DNA from 3 places in the Mesobacillus sp. AQ2 genome. Region 1 is predicted to be linked to each of the others. Evidence: predicted binding sites of a transcription regulator. Region 1 holds the regulator's gene; each other region holds the start of a gene.
The links. Region 1 encodes LexA, which represses DNA repair genes until DNA is damaged. Its sites were predicted from a motif close to CGAACATATGTTCG; they were not measured.

Region 1 (10,310 bases):
TTGTCTTTATTATAGAAAAACCATCGGTCTGCGTTTGTCTAAATATGCCGAAAATATCCACTAATCTTGTCGAATTCAAAACTTTCTTACATTTTATTATAAATTTTTTCTCTTCTATTGTCACCACTTTCACAGCAATGCCAATTTTGGAGTGAATGATACCTTTTTTTGGAGCGAGAACCCTTGCATAAGGGTGTTTTTCGACTTAAATGGTACCCTTATTGGCGCAAGAACCCTTCCATAAGGGTACCTCTTGCCTTAAATGGTACCCTTATAGGAACGAGAACCCTTCCATAAGGGTATCTCTTGCCTTGAATGGTACCCTTATTGGCGCAAGAACTCTTGCATAAGGATATCTCTTGCCTTGAATGGTACCCTATTGGCACAAGAACCCTTGCATAAGGGTATCTCTTGCCTTGAATGGTACCCTTATTGGCACGAGAACTCTTGCATAAGGGTATCTCTTGCCTTGAATGGTACCCTTATTGGCGCAAGTACCCTAGCTTAAGGGTATCTCTTGCCTTGAATGGTACCCTTATTGGCGCAAGTACCCTTGCTTAAGGGTATCTTTTATCGAAAAAGAGGAATAGTGGGTCCTATTTAGGGGAATATATCAATGTTACTTTGAAATAGAAAGGATGACTATACATGGCTACTGTACTTTATATTACTGCTAATCCGAAAGCCGTTGAAGAATCATTCAGTTTAACGGTTGGTGAGGAATTCATCAAGGCTTACCGCGAGAACAATCCTGCAGATGAAGTCGTTAGACTCGATCTTTATAAAATGGACGTTCCGTTTATCGATACAGATGTTTTCAGCGGCTGGGGCAAGTTACAGAAAGGTTCTGCTTTCGAACAGCTCAGTGACGATGAGAAGCAAAAAGTTAGTGCAATCAATACCCTTACTGACCAATTCGTTGCAGGAGACAAATATATCTTTGTAACTCCGTTCTGGAACTTCAGCTTCCCTCCGAAAATGAAGGCTTACATTGATAATATTGCGATTGCCGGAAAAACTTTTAAATATACAGCAGAGGGACCGGTGGGCTTGCTTGGCGGAAAGAAAGCTCTCCATATCCAGGCGCGCGGCGGAGTCTATTCTGAGGGCCCGGCTAAAGAAATGGAGTTTGGTGACCGTTACCTGCGTACCGTCCTGGCATTCATGGGTATAGAAGATGCAGAAACACTTGCGATTGAAGGAATGGCAGCTATGCCTGAGAAAGCAGAGGAAATCAAGCAACAAGCCATCCAGCGTGCAAACGAACTGGCAAAACAATTTTAGACAAACAAAAAAGCCTGTTTTCAGGCTTTTTTTACTGAATTATTTAACTCCGTCCAATGGAATGTCCTTACGGTGGTCAAAGCTGTAAATGGTTCCTTCGCTAATTTGCTGTTCTACTGCCTTTTCCTGCTGGGCAGCCTGATCCACTAAAGCACCCTCCAACGGAATATCTTTCCCATACTCAAACATACGATACACCTCCTGTATCATATTATGGGTATTTATTACTAATATATTTACCTTTTTGTTTCTTTTTCCCGCAAATTTTCTCCATCTAGCAAAAAAAAACACCCATTAGATGGGTGTTAAGTTTTAAATGTGTCTCGATAAATCTGAATATAAATCTAAATCTAGTTTCAAATCCATCTGGTACTTTTGCTATTTGCAATAATCTTACAAAGGTGATTAAGTTATGCGAATAAACATTGGAAGTTCATGTACCTGTTGATAGTCATATGATAACCGGAGATGAAAGCTGTCACAAAGGGAGTTTCTCTACTTTCATTCGTATGAACGAAAAGCAAACATTCCGGTCTTTTCAATATTGGAACAGTCAATTGGAACAGTCAATTGGAACACTCAACCAGAAAAATTAAAATGCTCGTTTAGTTGAATCTTCATTTAAACTCCCAGGACTGTTGACCGAAATGGTTTCCATATGCCTGGCAACTTTTGTGCTATAGGTGAAATCTCCATAGCAATATGGATAGCGGAAATTATTCTTGTCCCCTCCACAATTATAGGTTTGCGGATTTTTCTCAACCTGGATCATCGAAAACTTCTTTGCGAGTTCCTCGCTGTGCTTGTTGCCATTTTGAGCAACAAAATCGATGTAGCCGATTCCCATATTATATGCCTGGATAACCGTTGGAAAATCGACTTGCATCTTTTTGCCATAATCCATAACCCGGTGAAAATACTTAACACCCTGCTGTATGCTTTGTTGGGGATCCTTGATCGAATTTGGCGCTAATCCCATGGATTCAGAAGCTTGCATGGGATCACCACCCTTTCCTTTGCTTTCCTGCATCATTAGTGCGGCAACAGTAACAGTATGTTCCTCGAGGCCGACCTTTTGCAATTCCTCCGCAATCAACGGAGTATATTTAGCAACCTCACCAATAGAACTGGTCACCCCGACATTCATCTTCTTTAGGTTATAAATATCTAAATCAAGGAACCTATCAAATAGGAAGAAACCTATAAAGGCAAGAAACAATAAAATTGCCAGATTGAAGTTCCTTTGGACTTGATTTTTCTTTTTAGGTTTCTTTTTGGTGTACTTCATTCGTTCTCTCCCAAATGATTTTCTATTTCTATTTTATTAGAAATCATCTGAAGTTAAAAGGGAGCAGCCATCATTTTTAGCAGCTCCCTGAATCCTTATTCTTCATAAATCATTTTACGAGTCATTCCTCCATCAATGACGAGGTCCTGCCCATTTATAAAATCATTATCCTTGTCAGCCAAATATAAGCACGCTCTTGCAATATCTTCCGGTTTCCCGACACGATTGGACCAATGCTGAAGATGGTCCTTCTCACGCAAATCTTCATAATCTACTGTCTGGATCCACCCGGGGCTTATTGAGTTGACTGTAATCCCTTTCTCTTGAAGCGAAGCGGCAAGTGCATGTGTCAAGGCAACGATTCCGCCTTTAGAGGAAGCATATGCTTCTGAATTTGGTTCAGACATAGTTGCCCTCGTTGATGCGATATTTATGATTCGTGCACCTTCATTCATCCTTCTGGCCGCTTCACGTGAGCCGATAAACACACTCCTGAGATTGGTAAATACAACATCCTCCCATTCTTCAGTAGTAAGCTCGAACAACGGCTTGAACCGCGACACTCCGGCATTATTTATCAATACATCTATCTGCCCGAAGTCACTCAACACACTGTCCACAAGATTGACAATGTCCTTTTCTTTTCTGACATCTGTTTGATAAAATCTTGCTTTTCCGCCGATTTCTTTAAGATCGGATATTAATTCTTTTCCCCTGGATTCATCTATGTCTGCGATACATACATTTGCATGTTCTTGCGCAAATGCTCTTGCAATCCCTTTGCCGATTCCATTAGCACCGCCCGTTATAATTACAGTCTTTCCTTTAAACCCACTCGACATAAACAATTCCCCCTCCTAATTTACCAAAGTTGATATATATAGTGATTCCACTTTGCGTAACCATTCAATCTCTTTATGTAAATAAAATAAGCCAGACTGCATATGCAGTCCAGCCGGGGATTATTTACTTTCTGTTGATACTTGCCACTCGATGCCAAACTTATCGGTCACCTGGCCGTAAGCGGGACTCCAGAAGGTTTCCTGAAGGGGCATTGTTACCTTTCCATCCACCTGCAATTTATTAAAGATTTCTTTTGCTTCAGCAGCATCATCCACCAGAAGCGCGATTGTTACCTGGGAACCAAGCTGGTATGGGTGGCCAGGGAATGTATCTGATAGCATGAGGCCAGCACCGCCAATTTTCAACTGGGCATTCAACACCCGGTTCTTCGCTTCTTCAGGAAGAGGATGATCAGGGTTTGCAGGCATATCACCGAATGTTTGCAGACTGATCACTTCTGCTCCCAATGCTTCCTGATAAAATTTCACTGCTTCCTGGCCATTCCCGTTTGTTACTATGTAGGGGACAATTCCTGTTACCATAACAGCACTCCTTCCATTTTTCAGAACATCAGTTCGTTAACATTTTAACATTTACTGTCTCTTTTTTCAAATTCTATATAAAAGAAGGTTATTTCCCCAAGGAATATAGTTTTGCTAAAATAGTCTAAAAAAAAGCGGAGGTTCTTTTAATCACAAAAGCACGCAACCATTAATGGTTACGTGCTCTTTTATAAAGTTAATTTTAGTCTTGCTCGATCAATGCTTTTACGCGAGCGACAACATTGTTGACAGAGAATCCATACTCTTCCATGATCTTTTCACCAGGCGCTGATGCACCAAATGTATCGATCGCAAGTACTTCTCCCTCGTCACCAACATAACGGTGCCAGCCAAGTGAAGAGCCCATTTCGATTCCTAGACGCTTCTTGACAGACTTTGGAATGACACTTTCTTTGTATTCCTTTGATTGCTGCTCGAAGCGATCCCATGCAGGCATGCTGACAACCGCAATGTCGATGCCTTCAGAAGCTAAAGCCTCTTGTGCCTTAACTGCAAGTCCTACTTCTGAACCTGCTGCAAGGATCAATGCATCTGCTGTTTCTTTTCCAGCTGGAGAGATGACATAAGCACCTTTTGAAACGCCTTCGTACGCATTCTTGTCCGTATTCTTGATTGTCGGCAGGTTTTGGCGAGTCAGCACCAGAGCTGTAGGATTCTTAGTTGATTCAACTGCCAGCTTCCATGCAGCTGCTGTTTCGTTGCCATCCGCAGGACGAATCACTGACAGGTTTGGCATTGCGCGAAGTCCGGCAAGCTGTTCTACAGGTTCGTGGGTTGGACCATCTTCCCCAACCGCGATGCTGTCATGTGTGAACACAAAGGTTACAGGCAATCCCATTAACGCAGCAAGTCTGATTGCTGGTTTCAGGTAATCAGAGAATACGAAGAATGTTCCGCCAAACACCTTAAGGCCTCCGTGAAGTGCCATACCGTTCATAGCTGCTCCCATGGCGAATTCACGCACCCCGAACCAGATATTGCGGCCTTCGAATGAACCTGGGAAGAAATCGCCTGTTCCCTTGATCATTGTTTTGTTTGAACCAGCAAGGTCAGCTGATCCGCCAATCAAGTAAGGAAGGTTTTTCGCAATGCCGTTAAGTGCTTCACCAGAAGATGCACGGCTCGCAAGGCTCTTGCCTTCTTCGTATACTGGAATGTCCTTATCCCATCCATCTACTAACTCACCCTTTATAGCTTTTTCAAGCTGGGCACCCAGTTCTGGATACTCCCTCTTATATTGAGAGAATTGTTCATTCCAAGCTTGTTCTGTTTGTTCACCTTTATCAGCGATTTGCTGTTTGAAGTGATCATAAACTTCACTTGGTACATGGAAGTCTTCTTCAAATGTCCATTTGTAAGCTTCCTTTGTAAGTTTCAATTCATCGGCGCCAAGTGGGGCACCGTGAACATCTGATTTACCAGAGAGGTTAGGTGAACCATATCCGATGATGGTCTTAACTTCTATCATGGTCGGACGATCTGCATCTGTTTTTGCTTCCTCGATCGCCTTTGCGATTTCATCGAGATTATTGCCATCTTCAACGCGGATATATTGCCATCCGTATGCTTTAAAACGGCCCTCAACACTTTCAGAGAATGACTTATTAAGATCGCCATCCAGTGAGATATCGTTTGAATCATATAGAACAATCATTTTACCCAATTTAAGGTGAGCTGCAAGTGAAGCTGCCTCAGCAGAAACGCCTTCCATAAGATCGCCATCACCGCAGATACTATATGTATAGTGATCAACGATATTGTAGTTATCCTTATTATAAACAGCAGCCAGGTGACGTTCAGCCATCGCCATACCAACCGCCATGGCAATTCCCTGGCCAAGCGGTCCGGTTGTTGCGTCTACACCGGCAGTGTGTCCAAACTCAGGATGTCCTGGTGTCTTGCTTCCCCACTGACGGAATTGCTTAATATCTTCCATTGATAGATCATAACCTGCAAGGTGCAGTAAGCTGTATAGCAGCATAGATCCGTGTCCGGCAGACAAGACAAACCGATCGCGGTTGAACCATTCTGGATTCTTAGGGTTGATATTCATATAACGAGTCCATAATGTGTAAGCCATCGGTGCTGCCCCCATCGGCATGCCTGGATGGCCGGAATTTGCTTTTTCAATCGCATCAATTGATAAAGTACGAATGGAATCAATTGAAAGCATATCAATTTCTTTAAACATTTAATACATCCTTTCTATAGGTACTGGCTACATCATTAATATTATAGCGAGAGAAATTATTATACAACAAATTATGCCTGAAGGAGACAGAAAACGCCGTATTGTTATTTATTTTGACACATACTCGCTGTACTTATGTAAGCAAACGCTTCAGATGAAGACGGAATATAGATTTTGACATAGAAGCTAAGAGGCCTTTAAAATTGTTCCATTGCTGATTTTTCACTTCAGTAGTCGAATATAACATTCAGTTTTTTCATCTGTCATGCTTCCAAAATAAAAATGGAATACATTCTCTCATGTATTCCAAATTGAATATATTAATGAAGTTTATTCTTCAATTTTTCTTCTTTTAGTTTTTCAGGTGTAACATCATTGCCTTCTGGATCAACAATGGTAACTCCCTTTAGTGTATTCAGCATAGAAGAACGGAATGACTGGAGATACTCGGCTCGAAGCTTTGTCTGTTCCTTTGCTTCCTCTTCTGTCAGCGTTGATGTTTTTGCTTTCCTTGCCAGTTCATTGATTCTAGCAATTTTATCACTTGATAGCATTGTAAAGCTCCTTTGTGTAAAAAATTACGTCAAATGACATCTTACTAAATTTTTTCTAGTTTTACAAGAAAGGAGCCTCATTCCTCATTTGATTCTATATGTTCAAGGTATCGCCGATTCACTGTTGCCTTGGATACATTGTAGCCAAATCCTTTCAGAGTAGCGGCAATTTCAGCAAAAGTAAGGCCATTATTCCGCAGCCTGACAATCTCTGCTATCGGCATATCTTTACGTTCCCTGCCGGAATGCTCGCCCTGATTTTTGAGATTGCGCTGAGGCTTGTATCCATGTTCAACCGCACGTTTCATTCCGCGTTTAATCTTTATGTTATGGATTTTCCTCTGATATTCTTCTACCATACTGACAATCTGGAGCACCATGGAATCCGATTCAGAAAGCTGAAGTTCCCCGCTGTGAGAGATGCTGTATAACTTAACGTTCTCCTTTAATATGCAATGGAGAATAGCTACCTTTGCATTACCCCTGCCAAGTCTGGTCTCATCCTGAATCAATACGGCACCGACTGACTTGTCCTTTATCAGCTCCAGCAGTTCAAGGATCCCGTCCCTTTCAAGGTCATACCCGCTGGCTTGTTCCTTGATGATGTTCATCACTTCAAATCCATACTGTTCTGCAAGGCGGAGCAATTCTTCCTCCTGCCTGGCAAGCGAAGTTTCCTGCGTTTCTTTCGTGGTACTTACCCGGCAATAAATAATCGCTTTCATGCTGTCACCTGATTCTATGTACAAATTATCTTTCAGCCCCGGCAATCTGTGTTGGCTCCAGATATTCAGCCGTCACCGGGATGACAAGTTCATCTCCCGGAAAAACCCTTTCTCCAACAATCCCATTTTCCTTTTCTACCCAGCTCACGAAATCATTTTTCGATAAACGATGCTCACTGGCGTACGTCTCTGCAATCTCCCATAGTGACTGCCCTTCTTCTATAGTAACAGTTATGTATGCATCATCGTTATGTAAATTTGCTTTTGCCACCAGCGAAAAAATCAGGCTGACAGCAAGAAGGATTAAAGCGTAAGAATAGTTTTCCCATAGTCTTTTCATAATCGACACTCCCTAACGAATATATGTTCGCCTATTTGATTTTTATTATAATACGAACATTTGTTTTGTGTCAACTCAAAATTCGAACTTATGTTTGTATCTATCAAATAGACATGGTATAATTAGGACAAGAAAAAATACGAGGTGCGTGAATATGACAAAGTTATCAAAGCGGCAACAAGATATTTTTGAATTCATAAAAGGTGAAGTCAAGAAAAAAGGATATCCGCCATCCGTACGTGAAATCGGCGAAGCAGTTGGACTGGCATCAAGTTCCACGGTACACGGCCACCTTGCAAGGCTCGAAAGCAAAGGGCTGATCAGACGCGATCCAACAAAACCGCGTGCAATTGAAATACTGGAAATCGAAGAGGAAAACCGTATCCCTAAATATAATGTTGTCAACGTGCCTGTTGTCGGTAAAGTAACAGCCGGTATGCCAATTACGGCTATTGAGAATGTTGAAGAATACTTCCCGCTTCCAGACCGCCTTGTTCCTCATGATGAGCAGGTTTTCATGCTCGAAATCATGGGTGACAGTATGATAGAGGCTGGTATCCTGGATGGAGATTATGTAATCGTCAAGCAGCAAAAGACAGCCAATAACGGAGACATTGTAGTAGCAATGACTGAGGATGACGAAGCAACTGTTAAACGTTTCTTCAAGGAGAAGGACTATTTCAGGCTCCAGCCGGAAAATTCATCAATGGAACCGATTATCCTTCGGAATGTATCGATTCTTGGTAAAGTCATTGGTGTATACCGTCATATGCACTAAAAAGCAAGCGGACTCCGCTTGCTTTTTTTCGTTCTATCAAACTTTTATTTTTTTAAAGGTTCTATGAAAAAAGCATATTCCTTTCCAAAGTAGGTACAAGCCCTGACAACTTGTCCCTTTCCGAATAAGATATCGTGTATTTTAGCTATGGAAGAAGTTTAAGCTCGAATGGGATCCAATCTAATAATAACGATTCAGCAGGAGTTTTTTACTCTAACCGCAACAACAAACAGGTAAGGGCGACAATTGATTTTGAAGATCTTTGCCGTGCTGACCGTCGTTGCATTATCAATGACTTGGTTGCTGGTGCTCAGGATGAGAATGATCGTGACCGCGATGATAGAAAGTGCGGATGCAGAGACTAATTTCCGCAAAAAAATCCCGAAAGGCTTGGACCTTTCGGGATTTCCCCTATACTAATGAATGCCACTAACAGGAAGCACTGCTGTTATTTCTTCCATAAATTCTGCTTTTTGCTTACCAGTAAGCCATAAATGGACGGCACCTTCGTCCTGGCTGCTCCTGATCAACCTGCCTATTCCCTGTCTTAACCGAAGCAGCATGTATGGAACGTCTACTTCTGCAGAAGGGTTGGCCGCATGCTTCCTTTTTGCCTGGAAGACCGGGTCATGAGGCGGGAATGGCAATGAAGCAATGATGACCTGGGTCAATGATTCACCGGGGACATCAAGACCTTCCCATAAACTGTATGAGCAAAGTACAGTGCTTTTGACATTCTGGAAGTCTTTTACGGTTTCACTAATCTCACGGTCGCCTTCAAACAGGATGTCAAAATCCCACTCCTGTTGATCGGACCATACTCTGAACCTTTCCATTTCCTGCATGGAAGAAAACAAAACCAGTGAGCTCCCGCTTGCAGTACGCAGATCCGTACCTATTTTCTCCCATTTTTGATTTTCAGCATCCTGAACATGCACTTTAATTTCCATTTGCTCTTGATAATCAAACGGTGATGCAACCGTGAAGGAAGTATATTTTTCAATTCCGAGACTCTTCGCTATATAGTTGAAGTCCCCTACCTGGGATAAAGTTGCTGAAGAAAAAACAAACGGGATATTTTGTGCAAAAACTTCTTTTTTCAGAATGTCCTCTACCAGACGAGGCATGATGACGAGTGAAGACTGAACTTCATTCTCTTCAAGCCAGAAAATCCCTTCATCGTTCTTCAGGAAGATCGATAGACCATATGCAAAAAACTCGAGATATTCTTCCATGATTTTTAAGTGGTATTCATCAATCAGGAACATTTCTGCGTCAAATACCAGCTGGTCCATTAATTCGCTGACCTTCTTTTCCAAAGTTTCAGCTGTCTTCCTGATTGCAGGATGCTTCGCAACTTCTTTTCGATTCGAACCCTCAACAGCAGTAGAGTTCTCAACCAGCAGGTCGAACCATGAGTCATGCAGCTCTATGATGTCCTCGATTAAATAGAGAGATTCCTCCCTGACATCCTGATGCATATAGCCTGTTAACACAGTCGTCAGAGTTTGCGAATTAAATCTGTATGTCAGCCCTTTTTGCGCTGCGAATTCAAGCAGATGACCTTCATCAAATATGACGGTGCTCGCTTCAGGCAGCAAAGGCATCTGGCCCTCTCTTTTCCGTGATTCTTTTGTCCACACATGCTCCATGTAAAAATCATGAGAACAAATAATCAAGTCTCCGGCATGCCGGTAGTAATCACGATTCAATGTTTGCCCGCAGCGATGGCGCCAGCTGCATG
Region 2 (10,310 bases), 2.2 Mb from region 1:
TTTCCGGCAGGGTCACCTCTATGCTTCCTGTCGTGGCCTTCACTTCCACGCTTTCGCAATCCTGGTTCTTTACTGTGCATGTCACATTTCCATTAAAAGATTGAAGATCGACATGATTAAAAAAGCCATCGGCCTTGATTGCGCCATTGATTGTTTCAGCTTCAAGTTCTCTGATTGCACTTCGCTGGATGCTGATTTGGCCACTCACAGTTTCCGTTTCCAGCTTGCCGCACTCAAGGTTTCCGAGCAATACTTTGCCGTTTGCCGTTTTTGCCCGGCAATCCTTTATTGTTAAGTTTTCACCTTCGATGGTTCCATTAAACAAGCGGATCCGGACATTTTCATATTCTTCTTTCGGAATATGGATGACTGCATCCACCTTCATCCACTTTTGCTGCACCGAAAAACGGAGCTTTTGATTTTCAATCGTGAAGATTGCATCCTCTAAAAACTTCTTGCGTGCCTCATCCTGGTTTTCGACCCGATACACTTTCGCACTGCACTCGACTCGCACATCCTTTTGTTCCCATGGCACTATTTTTACCGAACCATTTGCCATATCAATGTCCACCTGGTTCAAATAAGTATCACCCTGCTGGAAAATATGCGTGATATCAACGGAATGGCCAAAGTTCAGGTCCAAATCGAAATCCTTGATCTTTTTGAAAGCAGAATCTACAAAATCAAGCACCTTATCTTTTACAGTGTTGAAATTATACGTATTGTAATCTTCTTTTTTGTATTCAGCTTTTTTGGCTTCTTCAAAATTCACATTTGTTGAAAGAGCGGTTGATTTTTCCTGGTTCTGTGTTTTCCCCTGCTCCAGCTGCTCGATCAGGAACAAAGCTTCTTCCACCGTCATCTTTCCCTCTTCAACAAGCTTCAAAATCCGTTTTCTTTCTTCTTTCATGGTCCATCCTCCTCAATTTGTATTAAGCACCTTTATTCCTTTAACCAAATTCCATATAAGGACAATGAAACTCAATATAACCATTAAAATCGCACTGCTGAACAGGAATACAGGGAATCCCCCTGTTCCTCCGTTAAAATCAATGAACACCGCAATTAAAATAAGCGGCACAGGAATCAGTGGTATAAGATGTGACATTAGCGCTTTCTTCGCATGGAACTTTACATCTCCATCCTCTGAAGCTAAATAAGCAACAAGGGGGAACAAGATCCCGGCGAACATAATACTGAAATAGCACAAAGCTGACAGAATCCTTTTCGTATCCATCCTCTTCATCTCCTTAGCAATTAATACGCAGCGGAGTCTAAGAAGTTTCATTTCTTTATGAAATTAATTCGACAAACTGCTTTCAAACCCTTGTCTACACCCCCATTATTTATCGAATCTTCCGTGAACTCTACAATAGGCAAATTCCACTATTTTCTTATTCAAATAATGTTGATGAACTATTATCCTGTAATTATATAGAAATATTCCTGTAACAAACATGAAATATTACCGTCTAAGTAAGTGAAATTAAATTAGAAATCAGCGAGGGATGCAGAGTGTTCAGATTGAAAAGTAAAACAGCCAGATGGTGCACTGTTGTTTGTTTAGTTGGGTGGCTAGTCACTTCCTCTTCCGCCGTGGCTAGCCAGGTGAAAAAGCCAGTGGTCCATAGTTCCTGCCAACATCAGGAACTCAAACCAGCTTATCATCGCACTGACCATGTGTTAAAAAAACTTGAAACAAAGCCGCCTAGATTTATAGTAAGTGAAACACGATATAAAGAACAACCGACTCCAGACGTAGTTAACCCTCCCTCTGAAGAACCAGCCAAAGCTCCTTCAAAAACTGTCTACTTAACATTTGACGACGGACCGCACAAGGTATCAGACCAACTTTTATCGATTCTAAATGAGTTTGACGCAAAAGCTACCTTTTTTATGCTGGACGGCAATATGAGGAACTTTCCCGATGCGGTAAAAAGGATGGCAGAAGCCGGCCACAGCCTTGGAGCGCATGGTGTCACCCATGACAAAACGAAAATCTATCAGTCTCCGCAAACCGTTGTCGCTGAAATGGAACAGACACTAAAGACCATCAAAGAAATCACAGGAATCGATTCGACCCTGATCCGCACACCATATGGGAGCGCCCCTTACATGAAGGATCCTTATAAAAAAGCCGTCAGTGACAAAGGATACCAGTTGTGGGACTGGAACGTAGACAGCAAAGACTGGTATTACCGCGATAACCGGCTGGTTGCCAATACAATCGCCCAGGTAGCAGACAAAGCCAAGAAGGATGAGCCGCTCGTGATCCTTCTGCATGAAAGAGAAGAAACCCTTATCCAGCTGCCTCAATTGCTGGAATTCCTGAAAAAGCAGAATTATGATTTTAAAGCGCTCGATGCACAGATGACACCGATTCAGTTGAAATAGTGTAGTATGATTCTTTACGCAAAAAATCTCTTCCCGAAAAGGAAGAGATTTTTTCATATAGATTACGCATTGCTAGTACTTTTTTCTTTTTCCTCGATCTGCTCTTTCATCCGCAGTCTATCGCGTTCCAATATCGGCTTGAGGTACCGGCCGGTATAAGATTCTTCCACTTCGGCGATTTTTTCCGGAGTGCCGGTAGCGACGATGGTGCCGCCGCGGTCTCCTCCTTCCGGGCCAAGGTCGACGATATAGTCAGCGGCTTTGATGACATCGAGATTATGTTCGATGACCAGCACGGTGTCGCCATTTTCGACGAGACGCTGGAGGACGACAAGCAGGCGGGATATATCATCGACGTGCAGACCGGTTGTCGGCTCATCCAGGATATAAAGCGAACGTCCTGTTGAGCGTCGGTGCAGCTCGGATGCCAACTTGACGCGCTGGGCTTCCCCGCCGGAAAGAGTCGTCGCCGGCTGGCCGAGTTTGATATAACCAAGGCCGACATCGTAAATCGTCTGCAATTTGCGGGCGATCTTCGGAATATTAGCAAAGAATTCAACCCCTGCCTCAACCGTCATATCAAGGATATCTGAAATATTCTTTCCTTTGTATTTCACTTCCAAAGTCTCGCGGTTGTAACGCTTACCATGGCATACTTCACATGGGACGTATACGTCAGGCAGGAAGTGCATCTCGATTTTGATAATACCGTCTCCGCGGCAGGCTTCACAGCGGCCGCCTTTTACATTGAAGCTGAAGCGGCCCTTTTTATAGCCGCGGACTTTTGCTTCATTCGTCGACGCAAACACATCACGGATGTCATCGAACACACCCGTATAGGTTGCCGGGTTTGATCTTGGCGTACGGCCGATTGGCGACTGATCGATATCGATGACCTTGTCGAGGTAATCGATACCTTTTATTTCCTTGAACTCGCCTGGCTTGCTTTTTGCTCTGTGCAGCTTCATCGCCAGCGATTTATGAAGGATTTCATTGATCAGGGTACTTTTGCCGGAACCGGATACACCTGTGACGGCCATGAAGGTTCCGAGCGGGAACTTCACATTGACATTTTTCAGGTTGTTTTCCTTTGCGCCTTTGATTTCAATATAGCGGCCGTCTGGTTTGCGGCGCTCGATTGGCAGCGGAATGAATTTTTTGCCTGAGAGATACTGGCCCGTAAGCGAATTTGGATCATCCATCACCTCTGCCGGCGTACCCTGGGAGATAATTTCCCCGCCATGGATGCCAGCACCAGGACCGATATCGATCAGGTGGTCAGCCGCTAACATCGTATCTTCATCATGTTCGACGACAATCAAGGTATTGCCGATGTCACGCATATTTTTCAGCGTATCAATCAGCCTGTCATTGTCGCGCTGATGCAAACCGATGGACGGCTCATCAAGGATATAAAGCACTCCGGTTAGACGCGAACCAATCTGGGTTGCCAGCCTGATCCGCTGAGCTTCCCCGCCGGATAGCGTTCCGGCAGCGCGGCTCAACGTCAGATAATCCAGACCCACATTTATCAGGAAGCCAAGCCGCTCAGTGATTTCACGGAAAATCATGTTGGCAATTTTCATTTCTTTTTCAGAAAGTTCAAGGCCCTCGAAAAATTGATGTGCTTTCTCAACCGATAATGCTGTTACTTCACCGATATGGCGGCCGTCAACCAGTACCGCCAGGGTTTCACGCTTCAGCCTATAGCCTTTGCATGTCGGGCAGGCGTGCTCGCCCATATACTTCTCCATCTGCTCGCGGATATAGTCAGAGCTAGTTTCCTTATAACGGCGCTCCACATTCTTCAATACGCCTTCGAAAACAATATAATTTTCCCTGACCTGTCCCCAGTCGTTCTCGTAACGGAAGTAAATCCTGTCTTTAGTGGAACCATAGAGAATCTTCTCCATCTGGTTGTCTGGGAGATCCTTTACCGGCATATCCATATCGATTCCATAGTGATTGCAGATTGCCTCAAGCAGCTGCGGATAGTATTGCGAGCTCGTCGGTTCCCACGGGGCAATGGCATGCTGCTTTAATGAAAGCTCCTTATTCGGGATGACCAGGTCGACATCAACCTCCAGCTTTGCGCCGAGTCCGTCACATTCCGGGCAGGCACCGAACGGGCTGTTGAATGAGAACATCCGCGGCTCCAGCTCACCGATTGAAAAACCGCAAATCGGGCAGGCATGGTTTTCGCTGAACATCAATTCTTCCTCGCCCATCACGTCAATCAGCACATTGCCTTCACCTAGCTTGAGTGCAGATTCAAGTGAGTCCGCCAAGCGTGCAGCTATGCCTTCCTTGATGACAATCCGGTCGATGACGACTTCGATCGAATGCTTCTTGTTCTTTTCAAGCTCGATTTCGTCACCCAGGTCGAGCATTTCCCCGTCAACGCGGACACGGACATAGCCCTGCTTTTTTACATCCTCAAGGACTTTTGCATGGGTGCCTTTACGGCCGGAAACGAGCGGAGCCATAATTTGCAGCTTCGTTCTCTCCGGATATTCCAGCACGCGATCGACCATCTGTTCAATCGTCTGTGAGGTAATCTCTATATTGTGCACCGGGCAGGTTGGTCTTCCCACCCTTGCGAATAACAGTCGCAAATAATCATAAATCTCGGTCACCGTTCCCACTGTTGAACGCGGGTTCCGGCTTGTTGTTTTCTGGTCGATGGAAATCGCCGGAGACAATCCTTCGATTGAATCGACATCCGGCTTGTCCATCTGGCCGAGGAACTGGCGCGCGTATGCAGACAATGATTCCACATAGCGGCGCTGCCCTTCAGCGTAAATCGTATCGAACGCCAGCGAGGACTTCCCTGAACCGGAAAGTCCTGTCAGCACAACAAGCTTGTCTCTCGGAATGGTGACATCTATATTTTTCAAATTATGGGCCCTGGCGCCTTTGACAATCAGTTTATCCATAGCCATGTTATCGTCATCCTTCCGCTTTCAACTCAAGAATGAGGTCACGCAGCTCGGCTGCCCGTTCGAAGTTGAGGGCCTTTGCTGCTTCCTTCATTTCCTTTTCCATATTTAAAATTACTTGTTCGCGATCTTTCTTTGTCAGCTTCTTCAGACCTTCTGCCGGGCTGTACGCTTCCTGATCTTCGGCAGCAATCGTCGCACGGATCACGTCGCGGATACTCTTCTGGATCGTCTGCGGTGTGATGCCATGCTTTTTGTTATATTCCTCCTGGATTTCACGGCGGCGCTTCGTTTCACTGATCGCCTTTGTCATCGAATCGGTCATCTTGTCCGCATACATGATGACATGACCGTTTTCATTCCTCGCTGCACGTCCGATCGTCTGGATGAGCGATCTTTCTGAACGGAGGAAGCCTTCCTTATCGGCATCCAGAATCGTCACCAGCGATACCTCCGGAATATCCAATCCTTCCCTCAAAAGGTTGATTCCGATAAGGACATCATATTTACCAAGCCGCAGCTCGCGGATGATTTCAATCCGCTCAAGCGTCTTGACCTCTGAGTGCAGGTACTGGACCTTGATGCCGATTTCCTTCAGGTAATCGGTCAGATCCTCTGACATTTTCTTCGTCAAGGTTGTTACCAGTACACGCTCATTCCGCTTCGTCCGCTCCTGGATTTCGCCGATCAGGTCATCGATCTGGCCTTCAATCGGCCTTACATCGATTGTCGGATCAAGTAATCCAGTAGGACGGATGATCTGCTGGACCATTTCCGGTGTATGCTCCAGTTCGTACGGCCCTGGAGTCGCCGAGACGAACACCGCCTGTTTGACATGCTTCTCGAATTCGGCAAATGTCAGCGGACGGTTATCCATAGCTGACGGCAAGCGGAACCCATGGTCAACAAGCACTTGTTTACGTGCCTGGTCACCATTAAACATTCCCCGTATTTGCGGCAATGTAACATGCGACTCATCGACGACAATCAAAAAGTCATCGGGGAAGTAATCAAGCAATGTATAAGGAGTCGCACCCGCCGGCCTTAAAGTCAGGTGGCGCGAGTAGTTTTCGATTCCTGAACAGAAGCCCATCTCGCGCATCATCTCAAGGTCATACCTTGTCCGCTGCTCAAGCCTTTGAGCCTCAAGCAATTTCTCCTCGGCACGAAGCACTTCAAGGCGCTCTTCTAGTTCTTTTTCAATATTCTCGATCGCGATCTTCATCTTTTCTTCGCGGGTTACGAAGTGGGATGCCGGGAAAATCGCGACATGGTCACGTTCACCGATGATCTCGCCAGTGAGCGCATCGACTTCGCGAATCCGGTCAATCTCATCACCGAAAAACTCAATCCTCATGCAATGCTCATCACGTGATGCAGGGAAGATCTCAACAACATCACCGCGGACACGGAACGTCCCACGCTTGAAGTCAATATCATTCCGTTCGTACTGGATATCAACCAGCTTGTGGAGCAGTTTGTTCCGCTCAATCTCCATCCCAGTCCGGAGCGACACGACCATGTCACGGTATTCATCCGGATTACCGAGACCATAGATGCAGGATACACTGGCAATGATGATGACATCCTTGCGCTCGAACAAAGACGAAGTAGCTGAGTGGCGCAGCTTGTCGATCTCATCATTGATGCTCGCATCTTTTTCAATGAATGTATCCGTCTGAGGCACATAGGCCTCCGGCTGGTAGTAATCATAGTAACTGACAAAATACTCAACCGCATTATTCGGGAAAAATTCCTTGAACTCGCTGTAGAGCTGCCCTGCCAATGTCTTATTGTGGGCAATGACAAGCGTCGGCTTGTTCACTTCCTTGATGACATTCGAAATCGTGAACGTCTTACCTGTTCCTGTCGCGCCAAGGAGCGTCTGGTGCTTCTTGTTATCGCGAATGCCTTTCACCAGCTCTGTTATTGCCGCAGGCTGGTCTCCCTGCGGGGAATACTTCGAGACTAATTCAAATTGGTCCTTCACAGAAAAGCCTCCTGTAATTTAATTTCTGTCGGGTTCATTTCGCAGTGGAAAATGAACCTTCCTATATATAAGCCTTACACGGTTGTCAAAAAAGTCATATCCTCATTCTACCACAAAGCAGGTAAAACAAACCAACAAAAAGCGAACAGACATTCGAATTATTATTCTTCTTTTAAAAGACACTGTTGAGCAATGTCGAATGATTGTTAATCAAATGTTTGATTGAACTTCGGTTTTGCCTGCTGTAATAGGAAAAACCTGCCGAACAGAATTCGACAGGCTTGATTTAAGTTTTTTCAGCTATTTCTTGTTCCTGCTCCTCATCTGATTGGCCAGAAAGAAGCCAAACGTCAACGAGAAAGCGTCAACGACGATCAGCAGAAAGGTATCCGTATACCCTTTATAAACAGAAGCCGCGATCAATGCGACTGTCAATACAAGCGCAAGGACATGATTATAGGCAACCCGGGAAAAAAACACGACCATGAAACCAGGCAGGAGCAGTGCGGACAAATATTTCAGCACCAATGGAAAAACACCTCATTCAGAGAGAATTTCGAACTTTTTCAAAACGACTTTATCTATGTAAAAAATATAGCTTTTTTAGCGGCAGGTTACAAGAATTTACTTTGCAAATGAAGGTTGTTATCGAAAGATGTTGTTAAAATCTTAAAGCCGATTTTAACGTGCTAAAAAGCCATTTTGCAGTTCGTTTTTAAGTGTGCAAGCTCTTTTCTCATGATAAGCTTTTATTTTATGAAGAAAACTATCATTCAATCCCATTTAGTAGTCAATAGCAACAAAGTTTGAGAAAAGAGCCTAAAAGAAAAAGCATGCAGCAGCATGCTTTAAAGATTATGGATTCACTTCAGTCAATACCTTGGCTGCCCAGTCACTCGCCTCTCCATAAAGCCTGAAGAGCTCTTCCTTGCTCATCGTGGTCGGGTTGAAAGCAAGCTCAAGATTTTCGTGGAAGGCATGCTCAATATCTATTAAAAATTGAAGCATGACGTATTCATCATTCTTTTCACCCGATAAGGCATCCTTCAATTCATTGCTGAGAGGCAAGTCTTGAAGCAAGTCCTCCATCGGATGGTGCAGCAGGGAATCCATCAGGGAAAACATTCCGAGAAGGAAATACTTAGAGGCCAATACCTCTCTTCCTACCTTCCTGCCAATCAGTTCCCCCAGCTTTCCCCGCTTTAGGGACAATTCAATGATTTCCCTTTCCTTGGAATTGCCGGTACCTGTGACTGCTCCCCTGATGGCCAGTACATAGATCCATTTTTTTATTTCATTAAGCCCTAAAAGGATAATAGCCTGCTTAATCGAGGAAATCTCGTTCCGCGGCCTGAAAACCGGGTTATTGATCAATCTTAACAGTTTGTAGGAAAGGGATATATCCTTTTCAATGACATCCTTTATTTTTTCCAGGTCTGGTTCCGGGCTCTCGGTTTCTTTCAGAATCTGAAAATAGGAATGATAATAAGATGGGATATCATAGCTGTTCAGGATAACTGGCTTGCTAAAGTAAAAACCCTGAAAGAATACGAACCCATCTTCCTTCGCTTCAAGATATTCATCGATCGTTTCGACTTTTTCAGCAAGAAACCGGATGGCCCTTCCCTTTAAAAAGCGGATCATTTCCAGCCTGTCCGTTCGGCTGGTCGTCCTGAAATCGATTTTGATTATATCAATAAAGTCCAATAATCGGACCGTCAGTTCATTCCACTGGGAAACAAAAAAATCATCCAGCGCAATAGTGTATCCATGCGATTTCAATTCCTGGCAAATTTTCAGGATCTCATCATTCAATTCAACGGTTTCAAGAATTTCCACCACAATGGATAATGGATTGAAATAAGAAGGAACACCCAGTTTTAATAGATTATCAGTAAAATTAATGAAACAAGGTTTGCCATTCGATAAATCTTTGACCCCGATATTCAAGAAGCTATTCACAATAACGTCCGTTGTAGCCTGGTCCCCATCTGTATGCTGATAAGTATTGACTGCGCTGCTCCTGTAAAGCAATTCATACGCAACAGTTTTCTCATTCAAATCAAATATAGGCTGCCTGGCAACATAAATATCCATACTGAATCCTCCCGGGGACGTTAACAACTAATCTGTTACTATTTAACAATAGTTTGATAGGAAAAATATACTATTATTTTACAAGTATTACAAGATTAATGTTGAGTTACCAGGATTTTCAATTTTTCTCATTGCTTATTATGAATAACTCTATTGATTTTTTTGCGAATGGATTCTCGCGTCCTCCCTAGCAATTCAGAGATTTCGCCCAACGACTTGCCGCAGCAGTAGAATTCCATCAGGAGCTTCTCTTCTTTTTTCGTCCATGCTTTATAATTCGTGACTTGCCGAACGGTTTTACGCTCTTCTGCCACCCACTCCGGTTCAGGAGGGAGTGCATCAAGCTCTAGTTTGGAAAAGTCAATTTTATGGCGCTTACTTTCAGCCCACGCCCAAAAATCATCAATGTTGATGAAGGTAAATTTCTTCTTATTGCGGGTAATCCGCTGATGGGAATCCAATTCATGATTAAGGATCCATTGCATCACGGTATTTCGGTCTATCTTGAGGATGTTTGCCAGTTCTCCTGCGGTCAGCATTCCCGTGTAAGATTTCGTGTGGGACAGTCCCAATCTGGTGATCTTCACTTCAAGGGCTGTAAGACTGCGATTCAGCCTTCTGGCAATGCTAGGTAATGATTGGCTGCCAAGCTGGTCTTTAATTAGCTGTATATCTTCAGGCGCGTATTTCATCTTAGATCTCAACCATCCTTCAATCTAAAATTACTGCTGCTTTATTTTTCACTTTGCTAATTAAAACACATTTAGAATCCAAGAAGAATACCACATGGGGTAAAAAACCAATTTTCCCAACAATTATTAGCGCAGGATTTTCCTTCCATTACCACTTGTTAGTACTTACGATACATTCCATAGGAAGCAGGATAAGTA
Region 3 (10,310 bases), 640 kb from region 1:
CACGATGGATATCACTCTCGACGCCTTGCTGATGACGATCATCGGCGGAGTCGGAACGCTAGTAGGTGCCATCATTGGCGCCGGGATCATCGAATTCTCCCACCACTGGCTGACAGAACTGGCAAAGGTCCACTGGATCTTTGAAAGATGGATCATCTTTTTTGGAATCATTTATATACTCGCTGTCATGTTCTTCCCGATGGGGATTGTCGGTTCCTTAAAGAAGTTGAAATTCAGCAGGAAAAAGAAAGCACCTGCTTCCTTAAATTCGGATGCCGTCAGTCAGGGCGAGTCATGATGGAGATGCAGCAAGTCACCTCATTCGTGCTCCGCTTCCAGCTTACAGACATTGAAGCCGGAAGCGGCAAAAAATATTGGCGTGTCAAAGTTACCCATGTTCAGGATGAAAAGGAAGCCTTGTTTCAATCAATCGATGAGGCGATGGCTTATATCAAGGGAATTGTAGGAGAATGCTAGTTTTACAGGCAGAGAATGAGCCATTTGCAAGGAGGGCTGAATACGTGCAGATCGGGATTGTCAGCACAGGAATCTATCTTCCGGAAACATATATAACAGGAAGGGAAATTGCTCGGGCAGCAGGAATTCCGGAAATGGTTGTGGAAGAAAAAATGGGAATCAAGAAAAAGCCTGTTCCTGGTCAGGAAGACCATACATGTGAGATGGGAATCAGGGCTGCAAAGACGGCAATCGAAAAAGCGGGTATCGATCCGATGGAGATTGATCTGGTGATCTATATCGGTGAGGAATACAAGGAGTATCCATTATGGACTGCCGGAATCAAGCTTCAGGAAGAAATCGGCGCTTATAATGCCTGGGCATTTGATACAGCATTGCGTTGCGGGACGACAGTCATGGCATTGAAACTTGCCAGGGGCATGATGCTGTCCGACCCTGAAATCAAAACGGTGCTGCTGGCTGGCGGCTATCGGAACGGGGATTTCATCGACTACCAGAATCCGCGGACCCGCTTCATGTACAATCTCGGAGCAGGCGGCGGGGCGATTTTACTGAAAAAGGGCCATCAGGAAAATCTGCTGCTCGAAACAGAAATGATTACTGACGGGTCTTTTTCCGAGGATGTCGTCGTGGTTGCAGGGGGAACGAAAAATCCGCTTTCGGCAGAAAGTCTGAAGCGGGGTCTTTATCAGCTTGATGTCCTCGATCCACAGGGAATGAAAGAAAGGCTGGAGCAAAAGTCGATGGCCAACTTCCTGAAGGTCATCCGTCGGTCCGTGGAAAAAAGCGGTTTTTCAGAAAAAGATATTTCATACATTGGGATGCTGCATATGAAGCGTTCCGCGCACCAGTTTGTTTTACAGGAATTAGGACTAGGTGAATCCAATTCTATTTATCTCGAAGACTATGGACATATCGGCCAGATTGACCAGATCCTGTCGCTGGAACTGGCTGAAAAGGCAGGAAAGCTGAAGGACGGGGATATTGTAGTCCTTGTCAGTGCCGGGATCGGCTATGCCTGGGGAGCAACAACTATACGCTGGGGGAAGGGTGAAGCTTGAATGGAGAAAACGGCTTTCGAATTGAAAAAAGTTGATTTGCCTAATGGTGAAAGCATTGCTTATCGGGAACGGGACGGCGGCGTGAAAAACGTGCTGCTGATCCATGGAAACATGACATCATCAAAGCATTGGGATGTGCTGATTGATCAGATGGATCCGGAGTATAAAGTGTATGCGATGGACATGAGGGGATTCGGCGGCTCGAGTTACCGCAAGCCCATCATGTCAATCAAGGATTTTTCCGATGATGTAAAGCTGTTTGTCGACGAAATCGGGTTAAATAATTTTTCACTTGTTGGCTGGTCGACAGGTGGTGCGGTAGGAATGCAGTTTGCTGCTGATTATCCTGGCTATTGCGAAAAACTGGTGCTGCTCGCCTCTGCGTCAACAAGGGGTTACCCGTTCTTCGGAACGAGTCCGGAAGGCTTGCCTGATCTGGACAATCGACTTAAGACGTATGATGATGTTAAGGCGGATACCGGAAAAACGATTGCTGTCCAGACTGCATACGACGGGCAGAATAGAGGATTTTTAAAGGCGATGTGGAATATGTTGATCTATACCGAGCGTCAGCCGGAAGCAGCACATTATGAAGAGTATGTCGATGATATGCTGACACAGCGAAATCTGGCAGAGGTCTATCATTCTCTCAATAGTTTTAATATCAGTGGTGTTGATAACGGTTTGGGGATGGGGACAGATCAGGTAAAGGATATCCAGATTCCTGTCCTAGTCCTCCGAGGTGACCGCGATCTTGTTGTCACAAGCAAGATGGCCGACGAAATTGTCGAGGATTTTGCAGGTCGTGCAAGATTTGCAGAGTTGAAGAATTGCGGCCATTCGCCACTAGTGGATGATTTGGATCAGCTGCTAAGGCATATCGATGGATTTTTAGCAGAATAGGAAGGTGTTTTTATGAGACTGCAAGATAAAGTAGCGATCATTACCGGAGGGGCAAATGGGATTGGCCTTGCCGCAGCGAAAACCTTTGTGCGTGAAGGCGCACGGGTGGCAATGGCGGATTTTGATGAGGAAACAGGATCACAGCGCGCAGCCGAGCTCAAAGCAGAAGGCTATGAAGCAGCCTTTTTCCAGGTGAACGTCGCTGATAAGGATAGCGTGGATTCGATGGTAAAGGATGTTCTGTCCCATTTTGGCAAGATTGATATTCTTGTAAATAATGCAGGCATCACAAGGGACGGGATGCTGCACAAACTCGCTGTGGAGGATTTTCAGAAAGTTGTTGATGTCAACCTGACAGGCGTCTTCCATTGCGCCCAGGCCGTTGTCCCGGCAATGGTCCAGCAGGGATCTGGAAGAATCATCAATACCTCTTCCGTCTCCGGCATTTACGGCAATGTCGGCCAGACCAACTACGCAGCAACAAAGGCGGGGGTTGTCGGGATGACGAAAACCTGGGCAAAAGAGCTCGGCCGCAAAGGAATCAACGTCAATGCCGTCGCCCCAGGATTCATTGAGACCGGCATGACAGCTAAAGTACCGGAAAAGGTGATTGAGCACATGAAAATGCTCGTCCCGCTCGGCAGACTGGGCTTGCCCGAGGATATCGCGAATGCCTACCTCTTCCTGGCCTCAGATGAATCAAAATATGTGAATGGCACCACCCTCCATGTGGACGGCGGAATCATGATGTAATGTTGAAAAAGCGCACTTGCTGCGCTTTTTTTTATTTTGAGAAGACGTCGAAATTGGAGAGTAAATATTCCAACCGGGAATATATTTGCTGCAACCGTTAAATAAATCATCCCAACCGTATAATAAATTGTCTCAACCGTTAAATAAATCGAGCCAACCGTTAAATAAATCCTCGAGCCGTGAAAAAACCTTCCAACTGGTAAAAAAATTCGATTCCACCGGTATTAAAACTAACTATTCCCACACCAAATGGCCAAAAAGCTCCCTAAAATACCAAAAATGCATTGCACTTCCAACCTTTTCAGTCTGCCGATAATCAGTTTTTGGGGGTTAACTTCCCTCCAAAAGTGGTAAATGGTATAAAAAAGATTGAGGTGCTGTACATGGAAGAGCAAAAACAGAGGTATTACTTCAATATAGAAAGCGGCGAGGTGCTGGATACGCCAGCAGATCAGGAGGGCCATTTCTTCACGTTGATCGCGACAGGAGAGGAAATCAAGGATCTGCGCGAGTACCTGGAAGTGAACTATAAAGCAGACTGGGCGACTTACGGGAATTCCCATCTGCACCCTTTCAAGGACCCGGATCGCGAGCATGCAGAATATGACATGGCCTTGAAGGAGATTTACGCAATGGTTTACAGACTTGGCGATGCCGAGGCAAAGAATCATGTGAGGAATATGGGCATCTTATCAGAAGAAGAGTTAATTAAATAAGCGACCCGAACACCATGGCCATCCAGGCTGTGGTGTTTTTTGCATTCGATGTAACTATCCTGTAACTCCCAATCTTTAAAATAAAACCCATCACGTCGAGAGAGGGAGAGATTGCGGTGAGGTGGGAGCTCGATTGGCTTGAATCAAGAGCGAGATTGACACCGGACGCTGCTGCGATTGCTGATGCCGGTACAGATCAGGAATGGTCGTTCAGGGAAGTCAATGAACGAGCCAAGGCGATCGCGGCATGGATGCAGGGAATTGGTGTCAAAAAAGGCGACAGGATTGCATTGCTTGCGCCGAACGGGGTCAGTTACTTCGATTTAGTATTCGCCTGTGGGAAAATTGGTGCTATTTTTGTGCCGTTGAACTGGAGGCTATCGGTGGATGAATTAGCCTTTATCATACAAGACAGTGAGCCGGCGCTGCTGGCGTTCCATTCGAAATTCACAAAAGAAGTGACGATGGTCTGGGATCAAGCAGGCCAGTGCATCCAAATCAATGGTTCACACTATCAGGATTTGATTACTAGTCCGAAGCAAATCCAGCCTGTCGATCTGGATGAAGAAGACCCGCTGGCGATGATTTATACAGGAGGGACGACCGGAAAGCCAAAAGGTGCCGTTCTGTCACATCGAGCGATCATCTGGAACAGCATTTCGACCATTGCGAGCTGGAACCTGACAGATGAAGACAAGACAATCACCTATTTGCCTTTATTTCACACAGGCGGGCTGAATGCTCTGTCAATCCCCATCCTGATGGCAGGTGGGACGGTCGTGCTGGGGGATGAATTTACTCCTGAAAAAGCGATTGAATATTTGATCAGGCATAAATGTACGATCGTATTGTTTGTGCCGACGATGCACCACATGCTAGTAAAATCAAAAGAGTTCCAGCAAGCGGAATTCAGGGATATGAAATTGTTTTTATCTGGCGGGGCTCCATGCCCGCTGGATATCTATGAAGCTTATAAAAAGAAAGGCCTGGCCTTCAAAGAGGGATACGGCCTGACGGAGGCTGGCCCGAATAATTTTTTCATCGATCCTTCAGATGCGGATGTCAAAAGAGGTTCGGTCGGCAAACCGATGTTATTCACCTCCATCAAGGTCATCAGAGACGACGGAAGTGAAGCGCCAGCCGGTGAAATCGGCGAGTTAGCGATCAGGGGCAAGCATGCCTTCTCGTATTATTGGAAAAATGACATCGCGACCGAAAATGCCTGGAAAGATGGATGGCTCCACACCGGCGACCTTGCCAGACAGGATGAAGAAGGCTTTTTCTATATCGTCGGCAGGAAAAAGGAGATGATCATCACAGGCGGAGAGAATGTTTATCCCCTGGAAATCGAGCACTGGCTAAGCTCACATCCTTCCATCCTGGAAGCCGCGGTAATCGGTGTCCAAGATGAAAAATGGGGTGAAGCCGTGACGGCATTCATCGTCCTTGAAAGAGAAGCAGCGTTAAGCGGAGATGGGGTAAAGGAATATTGCAGAAAAAAGCTGGCTGGCTATAAAGTGCCGAAACAGATCCACTTTATCACCCACATGCCAAAAACGCATGTCGGGAAAATTGACAAAAAGCAGTTAAAGGAAATAGCCAGTAAAAATCAGAAGCCAGTCAGCTGAAAAAAGAATTTAATTTTATATGAAAAACTTTTTGAGTTATGCAACAGAATCAACTAAACTTCCTGCCATCACATCACCAATCAAAAGCATTTCAGCCAGCATTAGCTGACTGGAATGCTTTTTCATTTACAAAAATACATAAAATGATATTAAAAAGGAACAGAAGTGCCAATAACAGCATGACTCCGTGAAACGGTAATACAGCGGCGACTGGGGGAGCCAGGCTTGCACCGGTCAGCAGGATGAATGAATAAAGTGAAAGTGCCTTCGCCCGCTGACTGCTGCCGAAGGACCCAATTAGTGTAATGACGGTGGGGATGACTAGTGAGATGGATGAAACAAAGAAGATGGAGAGAATGATCAGGGCGCTGGCTGTGTGCAGGAACAGCAGGGTGAACGCACTCGTGGAGCCGATTGCCAGCCCGAACATCAGCGTCCTCAGTGTGCCCCATCTATCCATCATTGTCCCGGTGAATAGTGATAGGATGGCACCAATCAATCCGACCAGGCGGATCAGCAAAAGGTCAGATGCAGGTCCGGCAAAGAAACGGCCAATCGCATCGTAGAAAGCGATGATTGCAAACAGGAGCGAAAAGGTGATGACATAGCACTTCATCAACCGCGGCTCTTTTATTAATTGAAAAAATATCATCCCCAGCGGTTTTTGTTCCACAGGCTGTACCGGCGATTCTTTCAGCAGGAAAAAGGCAAAAGAAAAAAGAATTAAATAAACGGCAGCAAAGAAATAGAAGACGGCATTCCAGGAAAAACTTTCAGCCAGGAAGGCACTGGCGACCTGGCCGAAGATGCCGGCAATCAAAAAGCCGGTGTTGATCAGGACCACAAGGATGGTTCTCTGCCGGGCAGTGAAAAGATCATATGAATAGGCAAAGGCAACCGAAGCAAAAGTAGCCAGAGTTAAACCCTGAACAGAACGAGTGATCCACAGGCTGAGCGACCCGACAGAAAAACCGACAGCACAGGTGGCAATAGCGGAGGCCAGCAAACCGAACACGAGAATCTTCCTCCGGCCTGTATAATCCGAGGCTGGCCCGAACGAGAGGAGACCGCAGGCATAAAGAAAAGTGAATAGCCCGCCTGCAAGAACAACATGAGATTCTGGTATCCTAAGGCTATCCGATACCACCGAATAAACGGGAATCAATGTATAGATATTGCTGGCGACCATAATGGCGCACAGCGTCAGTAGGATGGAAGCTTTTTGAAAAAAGCTTATCGATTTCATTTTCATCACCTGCCACATACAATATATGCAGATTCCCCGTCCGATGATGGTTGTTCATTTGCACTCAAGAAGGTCATGCACTATGGGAAAAATTAACGGGCTCTTTGCTTCCAAATCGGCCTGTGAAAAAGGTATAATAGGATACATACAGAACAATTGTTTGGCAGACAAAAGGCGCAGGTGAGAGAAGCGCCTTTTTCGACTTTAGCAGGTGGCTGATTTCATAGATTATTGCTTTTTTGAACATAGCACTTGGATCAACGATGGCTCCAATGTCCTTACAAATAAAAAACAGGCACAGTGCACGTCGTGAAAGGAAAAAAGTTAGGCTTGGAAGATTGTTATTTTACTAGAAGAAAGGGGAAGTCAGATGTCTGTACGTTTAGTACTGGGGCGCTCGGGCAGCGGGAAAACCGAGCTGATCATGAAGGAAATGAAGGACAGGCTTGTTTCGGATCCTCAAGGAGATCCGATTGTCTATCTTGTGCCGGAACAAATGTCTTTCCTGTCAGAATACAGATTATCCACAGATCCTGACCTTGGTGGAATGATCAGGGCACAGGTATACAGCTTCCCGCGCCTGGCGTGGAGAGTGCTTCAGGAAACGGGAGGATACATACGCCAGCATTTGGACAGCGTCGGGATCAGTATGATGATCCGCAAAATCATTGAAGACAAAAAAGAGGACCTGAAAATCTTCCAGAAAGCTGCGGATAAAAATGGTTTTATCCAGCAGATGGAGCAAATGCTGATCGAGTTCAAACGCTATGCCATCAATCCGGAAGAACTTGCCGGAAAAATGGCTGAAGGCTCCGGAGGAAACAAGGCATTACATGATAAGATCCACGACCTGGAGCTGGTTTATCGCCAGTTCGAAGATGAAATGTTTGGTAAATATATAGATTCCGAGGATTATTTCAAGCTGCTCGCCGAAAAGATCCCGGCTTCTGACTATCTGAAAAATGCGGAAGTATACATTGATGGTTTTTATAGTTTCACGCCGCTTGAACTCATGATCATTGATCAGCTGATTGCCTCCTCCAAAAGAGTGACAATCGCACTCCCGGTTGACAGGGATTTCAAGCATGAACAGCCTGATGAACTTCATTTATTCAGGCTGACAGGAGAGACCTGCCAAACACTCTATGACATGATAAGGACAAAAGGCTATGAGCTAGAAGATAATGTCGTGCTGTCTGAACAGCGGCGCTGGCAGGATGAATCCCTGAAGCATCTTGAAAGGGAATTCGATTCAAGGCCGGCTGTACCGTATTCAGGCGAGGCGTCAATCCATATCGCACAGGCAGCCAACAGACGTTCCGAGCTTGAAGGAGTTGCCAGAAAAATCATTGGCCTGGCACGGGATGATGGATACCGCTATCGCGATATCGCTGTCTTGATGAGGGGAAGCGAATACCGTGAAGTACTGGAAACCATTTTTGAAGACTACGGACTTCCATTCTTTATCGACCAGAAACGGAATATGCTCCACCATCCATTGATCGAGCTTGTCCGTTCAAGCCTGGAGACGGTCCTGGGGAACTGGCGGTATGAGCCGATTTTCCGGGCTGTAAAGACAGACCTGCTGTTCCCTGAGGGTGCTGACCTGAACAGGGTGCGTGAACAGATGGATATCCTGGAGAACTATGTGCTTGCATATGGGATCCAGGGAGATAAATGGACGAGAAAAGACCGCTGGAAATATCGGAGAATTCGGGGGCTCGAGTATGACAGTGTGGCCCAGACGGATGCTGAGAAGAAGATTGAACAGGAACTGAATGACTTGAAGCAGTTAATTACTTCACCGCTTCTGCGAATGGCCCGGCGCCTGAAACGTGCTGACACAGGCAGAAAGCTTTCTGAAGCGGTTTATCTCTTCCTGGAGGAGCTCGATATTCCCGCCAAGCTCGAAGCATGGAGAATATATGCGGAGCAGGAAGGAAGGCTGATTGACGCAAGGGAGCACGAGCAGGCCTGGAATGCCGTGATCAATCTCCTTGACCAGTTCGTCGAAATGCTGGGTGACAGCAAGGTGGCACCGAAGCAATTCGTTTCCATCCTTGATGCTGGTTTTGAGTCACTGAGGTTTTCGCTGATTCCTCCGGCAATTGACCAGGTACTGGTTGCCGACATAGAAAAAACAAGGCTTGCCGATGTAAAGGTGGCTTTTGTGATTGGCGTGAACGAAGGCATTCTTCCTGCCAAGATGACCGAGGAAGGAATTTTTGCGGATGACGACCGCGAGCTTTTGCAATCAAAAGGCTTGAAGCTTGCCCCGGGCAGCCGAACTAAGCTGCTGGATGAGATTTTTACGGCTTATAAGGCTTTTGTGACGCCTTCGGAGCAGCTTTATATCAGTTATCCGATTGCCAATGAAGAGGGGAAAGCCCTGATGCCTTCTTCCTTCATCAAAAGGATTTCGGACTTGTTTCCAGGACATCAGACGCATTTCTTCCTGCCAGATCCTTCGGAATTGCCGGAAGCAGAGCAGCTTGAATATGCTGCCGGTGAAAATATTGCCTTATCCTATCTGACATCCCAGCTTCAGCTGAAGAAGCGGAATTATCCTGTCTATGATTTTTGGTGGGATGTGTACGATTATTATATGAAGAATCACCGCTGGGCAGATACAGCCCGGAAAGTTCTTTCCAGCCTGTTTTATGAAAACAGGACGAAACAGCTGTCTGAATCTGTCACGAAGGAATTGTATGGCGAGGAAATCCAGGCAAGTGTCTCCAGGATGGAACTATTCAACAGCTGTCCATTCTCGCATTATGTCCAGCATGGCTTGAAGCTGCGAGACCGGCAGATATTCCGGCTCGAGGCTCCGGATATCGGCGATCTTTTCCACGCGGCATTGAAGGAAATCGCTGAAACGGTGATGGAGCAAAACCTTAGCTGGGCCCAGCTTACAAGGGCACAGGCTGAAGAATTGGCAAGGGATGCTGTGCAAAAGCTTGCTCCAAAACTGCAGAATGAAATCCTGCTTAGCTCGAACAGGCATCATTATATCAGGCAAAAACTTCAGAACATCATCAGCCGCGCATCTCTCGTGTTGAGTGAGCATGCAAAAGTCAGCGGGTTCTCCCCAGTCGGCCTGGAACTCGGCTTCGGCCGGCAGGGTAAACTGCCTCCGCTGGGCTTTTCGCTGAAAAATGGCACAAAGATGGAGCTGATGGGCAGGATTGACCGTGTTGATAAAGCCGAGGATGACCATGGTGTATACCTGAGAGTGATTGATTACAAATCAAGCGTGAAGGATGTCAATCTGACAGAGGTGTATTACGGTGTAGCACTTCAGATGCTCACCTACCTGGATATCATTATCACCCATTCACCGCTTCTTGTCGGGAAGCAGGCTGACCCTGCAGGTGTACTCTATTTCCATGTGCACAACCCGATTGTCAATGCTTCAAAAATGCTGACGCTTGATGAAATTGAAGAGGAAATCCTTAAACGTTTTAAAATGAACGGATTGCTGCTAAGCGATGAGAATGTCATCCGGATGATGGACAAGGGGCTCGAT

Region 2: the regulator LexA is predicted to act here: its motif matches at 7,466-7,479, upstream of uvrB (excinuclease ABC subunit UvrB).
Region 3: the regulator LexA is predicted to act here: its motif matches at 6,934-6,947, upstream of addB (helicase-exonuclease AddAB subunit AddB).

What each region holds. Positions count from the first base shown of each region.
Region 1 is NZ_CP126080.1:2,018,924-2,029,233, reverse strand. It holds gene QNH36_RS10010 (FMN-dependent NADH-azoreductase) at 649-1,284, shown strand; gene QNH36_RS10005 (hypothetical protein) at 1,324-1,473, opposite strand; gene QNH36_RS10000 (lysozyme family protein) at 1,877-2,572, opposite strand; gene QNH36_RS09995 (SDR family NAD(P)-dependent oxidoreductase) at 2,668-3,414, opposite strand; gene QNH36_RS09990 (VOC family protein) at 3,535-3,957, opposite strand; gene tkt (transketolase) at 4,160-6,169, opposite strand; gene QNH36_RS09980 (DUF896 domain-containing protein) at 6,490-6,723, opposite strand; gene QNH36_RS09975 (YneB family resolvase-like protein) at 6,801-7,448, opposite strand; gene yneA (cell division suppressor protein YneA) at 7,474-7,788, opposite strand; gene lexA (transcriptional repressor LexA) at 7,943-8,566, shown strand; gene QNH36_RS09960 (hypothetical protein) at 8,701-8,931, shown strand; gene QNH36_RS09955 (ATP-dependent DNA helicase) at 8,983-10,310, opposite strand, start outside.
Region 2 is NZ_CP126080.1:4,235,660-4,245,969, forward strand. It holds gene QNH36_RS21390 (DUF4097 family beta strand repeat-containing protein) at 1-910, opposite strand, end outside; gene QNH36_RS21395 (magnetosome magnetite crystal formation protein family) at 923-1,237, opposite strand; gene QNH36_RS21400 (polysaccharide deacetylase family protein) at 1,516-2,394, shown strand; gene uvrA (excinuclease ABC subunit UvrA) at 2,457-5,336, opposite strand; gene uvrB (excinuclease ABC subunit UvrB) at 5,344-7,323, opposite strand; gene QNH36_RS21415 (CsbA family protein) at 7,624-7,851, opposite strand; gene QNH36_RS21420 (EAL and HDOD domain-containing protein) at 8,179-9,420, opposite strand; gene QNH36_RS21425 (helix-turn-helix domain-containing protein) at 9,549-10,124, opposite strand; gene QNH36_RS21430 (GNAT family N-acetyltransferase) at 10,271-10,310, opposite strand, start outside.
Region 3 is NZ_CP126080.1:1,378,797-1,389,106, forward strand. It holds gene QNH36_RS06840 (branched-chain amino acid ABC transporter permease) at 1-298, shown strand, start outside; gene QNH36_RS06845 (hypothetical protein) at 295-477, shown strand; gene QNH36_RS06850 (3-oxoacyl-ACP synthase) at 471-1,538, shown strand; gene phaZ (intracellular short-chain-length polyhydroxyalkanoate depolymerase) at 1,539-2,441, shown strand; gene fabG (3-oxoacyl-ACP reductase FabG) at 2,454-3,194, shown strand; gene QNH36_RS06865 (hydrolase) at 3,578-3,910, shown strand; gene QNH36_RS06870 (class I adenylate-forming enzyme family protein) at 4,027-5,538, shown strand; gene QNH36_RS06875 (MFS transporter) at 5,630-6,784, opposite strand; gene addB (helicase-exonuclease AddAB subunit AddB) at 7,155-10,310, shown strand, end outside.